DNA from 2 places in the Amycolatopsis sp. WAC 04182 genome. Region 2 is predicted to be linked to the other one. Evidence: riboswitches for the same ligand, from Rfam matches in the RefSeq annotation. Region 2 holds a riboswitch; the other holds the start of a gene.
What was found. Region 2 has a riboswitch for glycine ahead of gcvP (aminomethyl-transferring glycine dehydrogenase). Riboswitches for the same ligand answer to the same signal wherever they lie in the genome.

Region 1 (7,208 bases), on a different contig from region 2:
ATCTCCTCCCGGTGCGGCGGGATTCACAGCATCTTCTCAGCCGGGCATCGCAGACAATCCGCCCAGGGATCAACTACGGTGCGCAATGGGTAACGAACTAGACCTTTGGCCGAGTTGACCGCGTCGGGTCGACCCGGTAGGAAGAAGCCGCAAAGGTACCGCATCGAACCTTTAGGTGAGGCTGATGGCGAACAGGCGCGGCATGCTCACGCTGGATCGGCTCCGGGAACTGGTCGAGGACGGCACCGTCGACACGGTGCTGGTGGCGATCACCGACATGCAGGGCAGGCTGCAGGGCAAACGCTGCGCCGCCGAGTACTTCCTCAACGAGGTCGTCGAGCACGCCACCGAAGCGTGCAACTACCTGCTCGCGGTCGACGTGGACATGAACACCGTCGACGGCTACGCGATGTCGTCCTGGGAGACCGGCTACGGCGACTTCGTCATGCGCCCGGACTTCGGCACGCTGCGCCTGCTCCCGTGGCAGGAGGGCACCGCGCTCGTCCTCGCCGATCTCGAACGGGTGGAAGGCGGCGCCGTGGCCCCGTCGCCGCGCCAGATCCTGCGCGGTCAGCTCGACCGGCTCGCCGCACGCGGTCTCACCGCGTACGTCGGGACCGAACTGGAGTTCATCGTCTTCGACGACACCTTCGAGTCGGCCTGGGACAAGCGGTACCAGGACCTGCGCCCGGCCAATCAGTACAACGTCGACTACTCGATGCTCGGCACCGCGCGGATCGAGCCGCTGCTGCGCCGTATCCGCAACGACATGGGCGGAGCGGGTCTGTACGTCGAGTCCGCCAAGGGCGAGTGCAACCCCGGCCAGCACGAGATCGCGTTCCGCTACGCCGACGCGCTGACCACCTGCGACAACCACAGCGTCTACAAGACCGGGTCCAAGGAGATCGCCGCGCAGGAGGGCAAGAGCCTCACGTTCATGGCGAAGTACAACGAACGCGAGGGCAACTCGTGCCACATCCACATCAGCCTGCGCTCCGCCGAGGGCGCGCCCGTCCTGGCGGGTGAAGGCCCCGGCGGGTTCTCGCCGCTGATGGAGCACTTCCTCGCCGGCCAGCTCGCCGGGCTGCGTGAGCTGACCTACTTCTTCGCGCCGAACATCAACTCCTACAAGCGTTTCGTCCCCGGGAGCTTCGCGCCGACGGCCGTCGCGTGGGGCACCGACAACCGCACGTGCGCGCTCCGCGTCGTCGGGCACGGGGACTCGCTGCGCACCGAGAACCGCGTCCCCGGCGGCGACGTGAACCCGTACCTCGCGGTGGCCGCGCTGATCGCGGCCGGGTTGCACGGCATCGAGAACGAACTGGAGCTGGAGCCGGAGTTCCAGGGCAACGCCTACGGTTCCGGCAAGCCGACCGTGCCGACGACCCTGCGGGAGGCCGCGGCGCTGCTGGACGGGAGCGAGCTCGCCAGGTCCGCCTTCGGGGACGAGGTCGTCGACCACTACCTGAACGCGGCGAAGGTCGAGCTGACCGCGTACGACGCCGCCGTCACCGACTGGGAGAGGATTCGTGGCTTCGAACGGCTCTGAGCCCCTGATCGGGCTCACCTCCTATCTGGAACCGGCGAAGTTCCTCGTCTGGGAGACCGAAGCCGCGCTGCTGCACCGGGTCTACGTCGACGGGATCGTCGCGGCGGGCGGCGTCCCGGTCCTGCTGCCGCCGGTGAGCGGGGCGCACGATCGGCTGATGTCCGCCGTGGACGGGCTCGTGCTGGTCGGCGGCGCCGACGTCGACCCGGCGCGCTACGGCCAGGAGCCGCATGCGACGACGTACACGAGGCCGAACCGCGACGCCTTCGAGTTCGGCCTGTTGCGGTCCGCTTTGGACAGTGGCAAACCGGTGCTGGGCGTGTGTCGCGGGCTGCAGGTGCTCAGCGTCGCGCTCGGCGGCACGCTCGCGCAGCATCTGCCGGACACTTTGGACAGTGGGGATCACCAGCCCGCGCCGGGGATCTTCGGCACCACTACGGTGAGGCTCGCCGAGGGCAGCCGCGTCGCGTCGATCCTCGGCGCCGAGACCAAGGTGCCGTGTTACCACCATCAGGCGATCGACAGGCTCGGCGACGGGCTGGTCCCGGTCGGCTGGGCCGCCGACGGGACCATCGAGGCGGCCGAACTGCCCGGCGACGGGTTCGTCCTCGGCGTCCAATGGCATCCCGAACAGAATCCCGACGACAGCAGGCTTTTCGAGGCCCTCGTAGAAGCAGCTAAGGAGCGCGCATGACGTTCGAGGTGATCAACCCCGCCACCGAAGAGGTGGTGAGGTCGGTCGAGCCGACCTCGGCCGAGGAGACCGACGCGGCGATCGCCCGCGCGCACGCGGCGTTCCCCGCGTGGCGCGCGGTGGCTCCTGGCGACCGGGCGCGGCTGCTGCGCCGGTTCGCCGACGCCGTCGACGCCGACATCGAGAACCTCGCCCAGCTGGAGGTCGCCAACGCGGGCCACACGATCGGCAACGCGCGCTGGGAAGCGGGCAACGTCCGTGACGTGCTGACGTACTACTCGGCGTCCCCCGAACGGTTGAGCGGTAAGCAGATCCCGGTGCCCGGCGGCGTGAACATGACGTTCCACGAGCCGCTCGGCGTGGTCGGGGTGATCGTGCCGTGGAACTTCCCGATGCCCATCGCGGGCTGGGGGTTCGCGCCCGCGCTCGCCGCCGGGAACACCGTCGTGCTCAAACCCGCCGAGCTCACCCCGCTGACCGCCATCCGCCTCGGCGAACTCGCCCGTGAGGCGGGGATCCCCGAAGACGTCTTCCAGGTGCTTCCCGGCAAGGGATCCGTGGTGGGGCAGCGCTTCGTGGACCACCCGGCGGTGCGGAAGGTGGTGTTCACCGGCTCCACCGAGGTCGGCAAGCAGATCATGGCCGGCTGCGCCGCGCAGGTGAAGCGGGTGACGCTGGAACTCGGCGGCAAGAACGCGAACATCGTCTTCGCCGACGCCGACCTGGACAAGGCCGCGGCGACCGCGCCGTACGGCGTCTTCGACAACGCCGGGCAGGACTGCTGCGCGCGGTCGCTGATCCTGGTGCAGTCGAGCGTGTACGAGAAGTTCATGGAACTGCTGGAACCCGCGGTGAACGGCGTCGTCGTGGGGGATCCGCGGCTGGAAGTGACCGAGATGGGCCCGCTGATCTCGGCGGGGCACCACGCGAAGGTGTCGTCCTATGTGGATGATGCGGCGCCGGTCGCCTTCCGGGGCAACGCGCCCGTCGGCCCCGGATACTGGTTCGCGCCGACCGTCGTCACCCCGCCGGACCTGCGGCATCCGCTGGCGTCGGACGAGATCTTCGGCCCGGTCGTCGCCGTGGTCCCGTTCGCCGACGAGGCGGACGCGGTGACCATGGCCAACCACACCGAGTACGGCCTGTCCGGCTCGATCTGGACCCGCGACGTCGGCCGCGCCTTCCGCGTCGCGCGCGGCGTCGAAGCCGGGAACCTGTCGGTCAACTCGCATTCGTCCGTCCGGTACTGGACGCCGTTCGGCGGGTTCAAGCAGTCCGGGCTGGGTCGGGAACTCGGTCCGGACGCCGTCGACGCCTTCACCGAGACCAAGAACGTCTTTATCAGCACGGAGGAATAGGAATGGTTCAGCGTTTCGAGGGCCGCGTCGCGGTCATCACCGGCGGCAGCAGCGGCATCGGCCTCGCCAGCGCGCGGCGGCTGGCGAGCGAGGGCGCGAAGGTCGTCATCGGTGACATCTCCGCCGAGGCGGGCAAAGCCGCGGCCGACGAGGTCGGCGGCCTGTTCGTGCAGGCCGACGTCACCGACGCCGAGCAGGTCGAGGCCCTGTTCCAGACCACTGTGGACACTTTCGGCTCGGTCGACGTCGCGTTCAACAACGCGGGCATCTCCCCGCCCGAGGACGACTCGATCCTCACCACGGGCATCGACGCGTGGGAGAAGGTGCAGAAGGTCAACCTGACGTCGGTGTACCTGTGCTGCAAGGCGGCGCTGCCGCATATGCAGCGGCAGGGCAAGGGTTCGATCGTCAACACGGCGTCGTTCGTCGCGGTGATGGGCGCGGCGACGTCGCAGATCTCCTACACCGCGTCCAAGGGCGGGGTGCTGGCGATGAGCCGGGAACTGGGCGTGCAGTTCGCGCGGGAGAACATCCGGGTCAACGCGCTGTGCCCGGGTCCGGTGAACACGCCGCTGCTGAAGGAACTGTTCGCGAAGGATCCCGAACGGGCCGCGCGGCGGCTGGTGCACGTGCCGGTCGGGCGGTTCGCCGAGCCGGAAGAGATCGCGGCGGCCGTCGCGTTCCTGGCGAGCGACGACGCCTCGTTCATCACGGCTTCGCAGTTCCTGGTGGACGGCGGGATCTCGGGCGCCTACGTCACCCCGCTCTGACCCCATGCGTTTAGTCCTCTGAATGCGCTGAAGTACATGATGGCCCCCTTCCTTGCGCCTAGGTACAGGAAGGGGGCCTTCATGTACTCGGGCCGGCCGTCGCGCTCGGTCCGGGAGCCGAAGGACGCTTTCCCCGCGTCTCGTGCGGTGAAGGGCCCTTTCGCCTCGCGTGGCCCTCCCTGTCACTCGTCCCGGTGGCTGGGATGGCGGGCCGCTGACCAGCGCTGTAGTCCTGAGAAGCGGGACCGCCCGGTTCCGCGATCCGAGAGCGCGGGAGGCCCGACGAATGACCCGGCAGATGAGCACCGCCATGCGTGACTGCATCGACCTGTGCAACGAGTGCCACGTCAGGTGCGAGGAGATGATGACGCGCTGCATGGAGATCGGCGGCGCGAAGCTCGGGATGATGATGGTGACCTGCGCGGACATGTCCCGCATGTCCGCCGACATGATGATGCGCTGCTCCGCCATGGTCGCCGACCTCGAGATGATGCGCATGTGCGCGAAGACGTGCGGCCTCGCCTCCCAGATGATGCGCATGTGCGCCCAGGAGTGCGCCAAGACCGGTGACGCCGAGCTCGCCGACGCCGCCGACATGATGATGCGGTGCGCCGAGCTCTGCGGCACCATCACCGCCGAGATGATGATGGAGAACGCGTAACTCGCGTGATCGGGGCCGTCACTCGCGTGCTTGAAGGCGTAACTCACGAGTCACGGCTCTGAGCACGCAAGTGACGTGCTCGGCTGGAAGTAGACGCGCGCTGAACACGCCAGGTACGGTGTGCGCACAACTTCAGACAGGGCCGTCGAGCTGGAGCGGGAGAGCCCCCATGAACGTGGTGGGGCACCGAAGGAGCAAACTCCCCGGAATCTCTCAGGTACCCACTACCGCTTCACGCGAGGCCACTCTGGAAAGCAGGCGCGCAAGTGCGTCTCACCCAAGGTGAAAGCCACCCCGTTCACGGGTGGTGAAACTCTCAGGTGCCATGACAGAGGGGGAGTTCCCAGCGCACCGGTCTATCCGGCGCCTGACCCAAGGAGCTCCCTTGACCAGTACGTCCTTCGACGACAAGCACATCGGCCCCTCGGAGTCCGAGCAGGCCAAGATGCTCGCCGAGGTCGGCTACGGCAGTCTCGATGCCCTGGTGCAGGCCGCCGTGCCGTCCGCGATCCGGGTCACCCGCGACCTCGAACTTCCCCCCGCCGCGTCCGAAGAGGACGCCATCGCGGAGCTTCGCGCGCTCGCCGCGCTCAACAAGCCGATGACGCAGATGATCGGTCTCGGCTTCCACGACACGGTCACCCCGGCGGTCATCCGCCGCAACGTGCTGGAGAACCCGGCCTGGTACACGGCGTACACGCCGTATCAGCCGGAGATCTCGCAGGGCCGTCTCGAAGCCCTCCTCAACTTCCAGACCATGGTCTCCGAGCTGGCCGGTCTCGCGACCGCGAACGCCTCCCTGCTCGACGAGTCCACCGCGGTCGCCGAAGCCGTCATGCTGATGCGCCGCGCGTCGAAGGCGAAGTCCAACAAGGTCGTCCTCGACGCCGAGTGCCTGCCGCAGACCATCGCCGTCGTCCGCACCCGCTGTGAAGCCATGGGCGTCGAGGTCGAGGTCCGCGACCTGCTCACCGGCCTGCCGGAGGAGTTCTTCGGCGTCGTCGTCCAGTACCCGGGCGCTTCCGGTGTACTCCGCGGCGCGGGCTTCTACTCCGCCATTTCCGAGACCGCGAAGGCCGCCGGCGCGCTGTACACCGTCGCCGCCGACCTGCTCGCCCTCACCCTGATCACCGCGCCGGGTGAGTTCGGCGCCGACATCGCCGCCGGTTCCACGCAGCGCTTCGGCGTCCCGCTCGGGTACGGCGGCCCGCACGCCGGGTACATGGCCGTCCGCGCCGGGCTCGAGCGCTCGCTGCCGGGCCGCCTGGTCGGGGTCTCGGTCGACGCCGACGGCAACCCCGCGTACCGCCTCGCCCTGCAGACGCGTGAGCAGCACATCCGCCGCGAGAAGGCGACCTCCAACATCTGCACCGCGCAGGTCCTGCCCGCCGTGCTCGCCGCGATGTACGCGGTCTACCACGGCCCGGACGGACTCAAGCGCATCGCGACCCGCGTCCACGGGCTCGCCGCCGGCCTGGCCGACGCCCTCCGCACGGCAGGCGTGGAGGTCGTCCACGAGGGCTTCTTCGACACCGTCCTCGCCCGCATGCCCGGGCAGGCCGAAGCGGTCGTCGCGGTCGCGCGCGAGAACGGGATCAACCTCGGCCCGGTCGACGCCGACCACGTCCGCATCGCCGTCGACGAGGTCACCACGCCCGCGATCATCGCCAAGGTGCTCAACGCGTTCGGTATCGACGCCCCGGCCGCCGACACCAGCGCGCTGCCCGCCGGCCTCGGCCGCGAGAGCGACTACCTGACCCACGAGGTCTTCCACTCGCACCGTTCCGAGACCGCGATGCTGCGCTACCTGCGCAGCCTGTCCGACCTGGATTACGCGCTCGACCGCGGCATGATCCCGCTCGGCTCCTGCACGATGAAGCTCAACGCCACCACCGAGATGGAGCCGATCAGCTGGCGCGAGTTCGCGGGCATCCACCCGTTCGCCCCCGCTGACCAGGCCGAGGGTTACCACGTCCTCGTCGAGCAGCTTTCCGGCTGGCTGGCCGAGGTCACCGGCTACGACAAGGTGTCGCTGCAGCCGAACGCGGGCAGCCAGGGCGAGCTCGCCGGCCTGCTCGCGATCCGCGCGTACCACCACGCCAACGGCCAGGCCGAACGCGAGGTCTGCCTGATCCCGTCGTCCGCGCACGGCACGAACGCCGCCTCCGCGGTCATG
Region 2 (7,208 bases):
GCTGCGCGGCGACTTTCCCGATGTCACCATCTCCAAGATCCGGTTCCTCGAGGCGGAGGGTCTGGTCCAGCCGGGCCGGACCCCGTCGGGGTACCGGCAGTTCGCTCCGGCGGACGTGGAGCGGTTGCGATTCGTCCTGTCCGCCCAGCGGGATCACTACCTCCCGCTGAAGGTCATCAAGGAACAGCTGGACGCGGCGGATCAGGGCGCCGCGCCCGCCGACCACACCGCGGCGATGCCACGGCTGCCGCGGAAACTCGTGTCACTCGACGCCCCCGGGGAGAACGGCGGACTGCCGACCCCGGGGGATTTCGAGACCGACCGCGAGATCAGGCTGACCGAGGAAGATCTCCTCCGCCAGGCCGGAATCGACGCCGCCACCCTGGCTGAGCTGCGGCAATACGGTCTCGTACGCCCTGGAGCGGCGGGGTTCTTCGACCCGGACGCGGTCCTGGTGGCGAAGACCGTGAAAGCGATGACCGAATTCGGTATAGAGCCGAGACATCTGCGTGCCTTCCGGGCCGCGGCGGATCGCGAGGTCGGCCTGCTGGAGCAGATCGTGACCCCGGTGTATCGGCATCGTGACGAGGACGCCCAGGCGAGGGGCGACGAGGTCGTCCGGGAGCTGGCCGCCTTGACCGTGGCGTTGCACACGCTCTTGGTGAAGGCCGGAATACGGGCTGTCACAGGCGGTTGAACGGCTTCGGGCGACCGGGAGCCGTTGTGCGGCCACTTGTCAATGCCTGAATGTTCGGCACCCTATGCCGTACCGTGAGAGTTGGGTTTGCCACGGGCGAACCGAGAATGTCGGAGACAGCGAGCACAGCGCTCGGAAGACGGGTAGCGTCGGGACTGCCGTCGCTTGGTCGTCGAGACAAGCGTTGCAGCCCGTGCGCACGAGAGGGAGGCGAAGCCCGATGAGCGAGATGCGCGTCGTCGGCGTGCGGGTGGAGCTACCCGCGAATCAGCCGATCTTGTTGCTGCGGGAAACCGAAGGCGAGCGTTACCTGCCGATCTGGATCGGCTCGGTCGAGGCCACCGCCATCGCCTTGGAGCAGCAGGGAGTCCGCCCGGCCCGTCCACTCACCCATGACCTGCTCAAGGAGGTCATCGGAGCGTTGGGCCGTGAGCTGGAGCAGGTCGTCATCACCGATCTGAAGGAAGGCACGTTCTTCGCGGAACTGGTCTTCGACGGGGACATCCGGGTTTCGGCGCGACCGAGCGATTCGGTGGCGCTGGCGCTGCGGGTGGGGGTGCCCATCCACGCCGTGGACGCGGTGCTGGAGGAAGCGGGCCTCATCATCCCCGACGAGCAGGAGGACGAGGTCGAGAAGTTCCGCGAGTTCCTCGACTCGGTCTCGCCGGAGGACTTCCGCGGCGCCGACACCTGATCACATCCTGGGATTTCGCACGAAGGGGCGGTGCCGGTGGCGCCGCCCCTTCGTCGTACTCGCGGCCTGCCCGGGCTCAAGCGGCGGTCGCCTTGACGAACAGGTCCGCCAGTTCCCGCCCGTACCGCTCCAGGTCCAGCTTCGGGTCCGCCGCGAACTTCGCCGCGACACCGTCGATGGCCTGCGCGATCGACAGTGCCATCACGTCCGGCGCGAAGCCGCCGAAAGCGCCTTCCTGCTGTCCTTGCCGCAGCTGACGTTCGAGCCGGCCGGTCCGGAACTCCTCGACCAGCGGCGCCGACATGAACCAGCCTTCGGCGTCCGAGCCGCTCGCACCCATCTCGACCATGACCCGCACCAGTTCCGGGTACGAGCCCAGGAACGCGATCTCCGATTCGATGTAGCCGCGCAGGAGACCGGCCCGGTCGGTCGTGCCCTGGATCCGCTCTTCGAGGAACTTGTCCTTCATCCCGGTCGCGGTGGTGACCACGGCCTGCATCAAGCCGGCCTTGTTGGTGAAGTGGTACGAGATGATCCGGGTGCTGGACAGCCCGGCCCGCTCCTTGATCTTCGCGAACGACGTCTTGTGGTAGCCGAGGTCGGAGATCGTCGCGATCGTGGCTCCGATGATCTGGGCCCGCCGGGCCGCCTCGGTGACCGACAGCCCCAGTTCCGCCTGGACCTCTTGCATGGCACTCTGGGTGGAGGGATTTACTTGCATGAGTAAAAAATAACACGGCTGAGTAAAACTCGCAATCGTGCGGCCGAATGGGGGACTGTGCTCGACAAGCCTCAAGAAGAGCTTGAGGCCGACCGCGCGTCGCGTTGACCGCTTTGCCGGACGCGCTTACCGTCAATGAAGGTGAATCGCCAAGGTGTGATTCGGATGTCTGGGGCATTCGTCTTGACGAGGAACTCCGGTGCGGACTCACGTGGGTCCGCGCGGCTTTGTTCGCCGGCCGCCAGGTCGGGCGAGGGGAGGCATGGCGTGGTCGAGGCTGGTAGCCCTCAAGAGCCGCTCGTTCCGGTCGCTGACGGCGAGCAGGGCGAGCTGTTCCCCGACTCTTCCCTCCCGGACGAACTCGTCGGTTACCGCGGCCCCGCCGCCTGCCAGATCGCCGGGATCACCTACCGGCAGCTCGACTACTGGGCCCGCACGAAGCTGGTCGCGCCGAGCATCCGCACGGCGCACGGCTCCGGTTCGCAGCGGCTCTACTCGTTCAAGGACATCCTCGTCCTGAAGGTCGTCAAGCGGCTGCTGGACACCGGCGTCTCCCTGCAGAACATCCGCGTCGCCGTCGACCACCTGCGCCTGCGCGGCGTCCGCGACCTCGCCAAGGTCACCCTGTTCTCCGACGGCACCACCGTCTACGAGTGCACCTCGCCCGAAGAGATCGTCGATTTACTGCAGGGCGGGCAGGGTGTCTTCGGGATCGCGGTCAGCGGAGCGATGCAGGAGATCAGCGGCACCATCCACGAGTTCCCGGCCGAGCGGGCCGACGGCGGCGTGATCGAAACGGTCACGCCGGACGAGCTCACGCAGCGCCGTAACGCACGTCGCACCGGCTGATCATGAAGCCGCGCGGGCGGCAGGGTAGGCTCACTTCCGCGGTCGACGAATCCGCGCGGGAGAGACCGAGTCGATAACCGTTGAGCTCGGCGCCGAAGGAGCAAGTCCTCCCCGGAACCTCTCAGGCACCCTGGACCGCGCGGAAGAGACGCCTCTGGAAAGTGGTTCGCCAGGTCACAGCCTGGCGGCCCCGCCGACGGTGCAAGCCCGGCTCAACACTCGGGCGAAACTCTCAGGCGCCCCCACGGGGGTACGGACAGAGTGGGGAGGGCCAGGACAATCGTCCCGGCCCCACCCCCGCGTCTTGGGAGGTCCCCGATGGAGCCCGTTTCACTGGCCGCTCTCGAATCCGGAACCCCCTTCGCGGACCGGCACATCGGTCCCGGCAGCGAAGAGCTCGCGCGCATCCTCGACGTCGTCGGCGTCGCCTCCCTGGACGAGCTCGCCGAGCGGGCCGTCCCCGCGTCGCTGCGGGAGTCCGCGGCACCGCCGGATCTGCCGCCGCCCGCCACCGAGACCGGCGCTCTCGCCGAACTCCGCGCGCTGGCCGCGCGCAACCGGCCGATGGTCCAGATGATCGGGCTCGGCTACCACGACACCGTGACCCCGCCGGTGATCCGCCGGAACGTGCTGGAGAGCCCGGCCTGGTACACCGCGTACACGCCGTATCAGCCGGAGATCTCGCAGGGCCGCCTCGAAGCGCTGCTGAACTTCCAGACCATGGTCTCCGACCTGACCGGCCTGCCGATTGCCAACGCCTCCATGCTGGACGAAGCGACCGCCGCGGCGGAGGCGATGACGCTGGTCCGCCGGGCGGGCAAGGCGAAGTCGAACCGGTTCGTGGTCGACGAGGACACCCTTCCGCAGACGATCGAGGTCCTGCGCACCCGCGCCGAACCGCTCGGCATCGAGCTGGTGACCGCGGATCTGTCCCAGGGCATCACCGGGCTCGGGCTCGGCGGCGACTTCTTCGGCGTGCTGCTGTCGTATCCGGGCGCGTCGGGCGTCGTCCGCGAATGGGACCACACCATCGCCGAGGCCAAGGCGCTGGGCGCGGCGGTGGTGATGGCCGCGGATCCGCTGGCGCTGACCCTGCTGCGGTCGCCCGGAGAGCTCGGTGCCGACGTCGCGATCGGATCCACGCAGCGGTTCGGGGTCCCGATGGGCTTCGGCGGGCCGCACGCGGCGTACCTCGCCGTCCGGCAAGGGCTCGAACGGCAGTTGCCCGGACGGCTGGTCGGGGTGTCGAAGGACGCCGACGGCGCGCCCGCGTACCGGCTCGCGCTCCAGACCCGCGAGCAGCACATCCGCCGGGAGAAGGCGACGAGCAACATCTGCACCGCCCAGGTGCTGCTGGCGGTGATCGCGTCGATGTACGCGGTGTACCACGGCCCCGAAGGCCTGCGCGCCATCGCGAACCGCGCCCACCGGATGGCCACCGTGCTCGCGGCGGGGCTCGCCGAGAGCGGCGTCGACGTCGTGCACTGCGAATTCTTCGACACTGTCATGGTCGCCGTCCCGGGCCGTGCGACCGGGATCGTCGCCACCGCGAGGGAACTCGGGGTCAACCTTCGGCTCGTGGACGCGGACCACGTCGCCGTCGCCTGCGACGAGACGACGACCCGCGAGCATCTTTCCCTGGTGTGGAAGGCGTTCGGGGTCGCGGTGTCCGATGTGGACTCGCTCGACGCGGACACCGCGGACGGCTTCCCGCCGGATCTGCGCCGCGCCAGTGAGTACCTCACGCATCCGGTCTTCCACGCGCATCGCTCGGAGACGGCGCTGCTCCGGTACCTGAGGTCGTTGTCCGACAAGGACGTCGCGCTCGACCGGAGCATGATCCCGCTCGGTTCCTGCACGATGAAGCTCAACGCCACGGCCGAAATGGAGCCGATCACCTGGCCCGAGTTCGCCGGTCTGCACCCGTTCGCGCCCGCCGAGGACGCGGCCGGTCTGCTCACCGTCGTGAAGGACCTGGAGCGGTGGCTCGCCGGGATCACCGGCTACGACGCGGTTTCCCTGCAGCCGAACGCCGGCAGCCAGGGTGAGTTCGCCGGACTGCTGGCGATTCGCGCGTACCACCGCGAACGCGGGAACGCGGCGCGCGACGTCTGTTTGATCCCGTCCAGCGCACACGGGACGAACGCGGCCAGCGCGGTCATGGCCGGTATGCGCGTGGTGGTCGTCAAATGCGACGACGAGGGCAACATCGACCTCGCCCACCTCAGGTCCACTGTGGACGAGCACGCGGACGACCTGGCCGCGATCATGATCACCTACCCCTCGACGCACGGCGTCTACGAGGACACCGTCCGCGAGGTCTGCGCGCTGGTGCACGACGCGGGCGGTCAGGTGTACGTCGACGGCGCGAACCTGAACGCGCTCATCGGGGTGGCGCAGTACGGGAAGTTCGGCGCCGACGTCTCACACCTGAACCTGCACAAGACCTTCTGCATCCCGCACGGTGGCGGTGGGCCGGGCATCGGGCCGATCGGCGTCCGCGCGCATCTGGCGCCGTACCTGCCGAACCACCCGCTGCAGCCGGACGCGGGCCCGGTGACCGGCGTGGGCCCGATCAGTGCGGCGCCGTGGGGGAGCGCGTCTATCCTGCCGATCTCCTGGGCCTACGTCCGGATGATGGGCGCCGACGGCCTGCGGCGCGCGACCCTGACCGCGGTCGCGAACGCCAACTACGTCGCGAAACGTCTCGCCGCGCACTATCCGGTGCTGTACTCCGGGCACGAGGGACTCGTGGCGCACGAATGCATTCTCGATCTCCGCGCGATCACCAAGCGCACCGGCGTCACGGTCGACGACGTCGCCAAGCGGCTGGCCGACTACGGGCTCCACGCGCCGACGATGTCCTTCCCGGTCGCGGGAACGCTCATGGTCGAGCCCACCGAGAGCGAGGATCTCGGCGAACTCGACCGGTTCTGCGACGCGATGATCGCGATCCGCGGTGAGATCGAGAAGGTCGCCGCGGGGGAGTGGCCGGTGGCCGAGAGCCCGCTGCGCAACGCCCCGCACACCGCACGCTGTCTCGCGGGGGAGTGGGATCGCCCGTACAGCAGGGAGATCGCGATCTTCCCGGCAGGGTTCACCGCGTCGAAGATCTGGCCGCCGGTGCGGCGGATCGACGGGGCCGCGGGGGACCGCAACCTCGTCTGCTCCTGCCCGCCACCGGAGGCCTTCGCCTGAGGATCAGCCGGGCATCTTGTCGAGAAAGCCCAGCACCTGCTTGATCCGCCCGTCCTCGACGGTGATGACGTCGAAGCCGATCGCCAGCGGCTCCTCCGCGCCCTCCGGGCCGAGGTACCACTGGAAGCGCGCGATGTCGTGGTGCGCGTCGGGGGCGGCAGGCAGGCTGAAGCTCAGACCGGCGAACTGCGCCTGCGCGCCGGCGATAAAGCCGTCGACACCGTCGTGGCCGGTGACCGCGCCGAGCGGGTCGGTGTAGGCGGCGTCCTCGGTGAACACTTCGGCGATGAGCGCGCGGCGCTTGTCCGCGTCGGTCTCGTTCCACACGGCGATGTACTGCTCGGCGACGCGCTGGATGTCCGACATGGTGTCTCCTCGTTTCCTTGGGGGCCAACCGATGCCGTAACTCTGTCGGCTGAAGGTGAGTCCCGTCGATTACGCGGGAGGTAATGGCGGCCCGTCGTCCGTGGCCGTAGGTTCGTGATCGTGACGACCACAGTGACCGCGAGCCGCCCCGTCGGCGAGCTCCTCCGCGAATGGCGCGACCGCCGCCGGATCAGCCAGCTGGATCTCGCCATCTCGGCGGACATCTCCACCCGGCACCTGAGCTTCGTGGAGACCGGCCGGTCCAAGCCCAGCAGGGACATGGTGCTGCGGCTCGGCGAACATCTGGAGGTGCCTTTGCGGGAACGCAATCAGCTGTTGCTGGCGGCGGGGTACGCGCCCGCGTACGCCGAAAGCGGTCTCGGTGCCCCGGAAATGGCGGCGGTCCGCAAGGCGGTCCGGCAGCTGATGACCAGCCACGAGCCGTATCCGGCCGCCGTCGCCGACCGCTGGTGGAACCTGGTCGACGCCAACGCGAGCATCTCGATCATGACCGGCCTGGTCTCGCCGGCCCTGATGACGCCACCGGTCAACGTCCTGCGGGTGACACTGCATCCGGACGGGATGGCGCCGCACGTGCTGAACCTGGGGGAGTGGCGCGCTCATCTGCTCGGCAGGCTGCGGCGGCAGGTGACGCAGACGGCCGACCCGGCGCTGACCGAGCT

Region 1: it holds a riboswitch for glycine, as region 2 does, so the genes downstream of both, gcvP (aminomethyl-transferring glycine dehydrogenase) here and gcvP (aminomethyl-transferring glycine dehydrogenase) in region 2, are expected to answer to the same signal.

What each region holds. Positions count from the first base shown of each region.
Region 1 is NZ_QHJJ01000001.1:309,183-316,390, reverse strand. Features, by position in the region: gene DMH01_RS01465 (glutamine synthetase family protein) at 185-1,549, shown strand; gene DMH01_RS01460 (gamma-glutamyl-gamma-aminobutyrate hydrolase family protein) at 1,530-2,243, shown strand; gene DMH01_RS01455 (aldehyde dehydrogenase) at 2,240-3,601, shown strand; gene DMH01_RS01450 (3-oxoacyl-ACP reductase) at 3,604-4,371, shown strand; gene DMH01_RS01445 (hypothetical protein) at 4,658-5,032, shown strand; glycine riboswitch at 5,179-5,272, shown strand; gene gcvP (aminomethyl-transferring glycine dehydrogenase) at 5,418-7,208, shown strand, end outside.
Region 2 is NZ_QHJJ01000003.1:976,223-983,430, reverse strand. Features, by position in the region: gene DMH01_RS18320 (MerR family transcriptional regulator) at 1-697, shown strand, start outside; gene DMH01_RS18315 (bifunctional nuclease family protein) at 918-1,391, shown strand; gene DMH01_RS18310 (TetR/AcrR family transcriptional regulator) at 1,468-2,082, opposite strand; gene DMH01_RS18305 (MerR family transcriptional regulator) at 2,380-2,961, shown strand; glycine riboswitch at 3,008-3,109, shown strand; gene gcvP (aminomethyl-transferring glycine dehydrogenase) at 3,280-6,159, shown strand; gene DMH01_RS18295 (nuclear transport factor 2 family protein) at 6,163-6,525, opposite strand; gene DMH01_RS18290 (helix-turn-helix domain-containing protein) at 6,640-7,208, shown strand, end outside.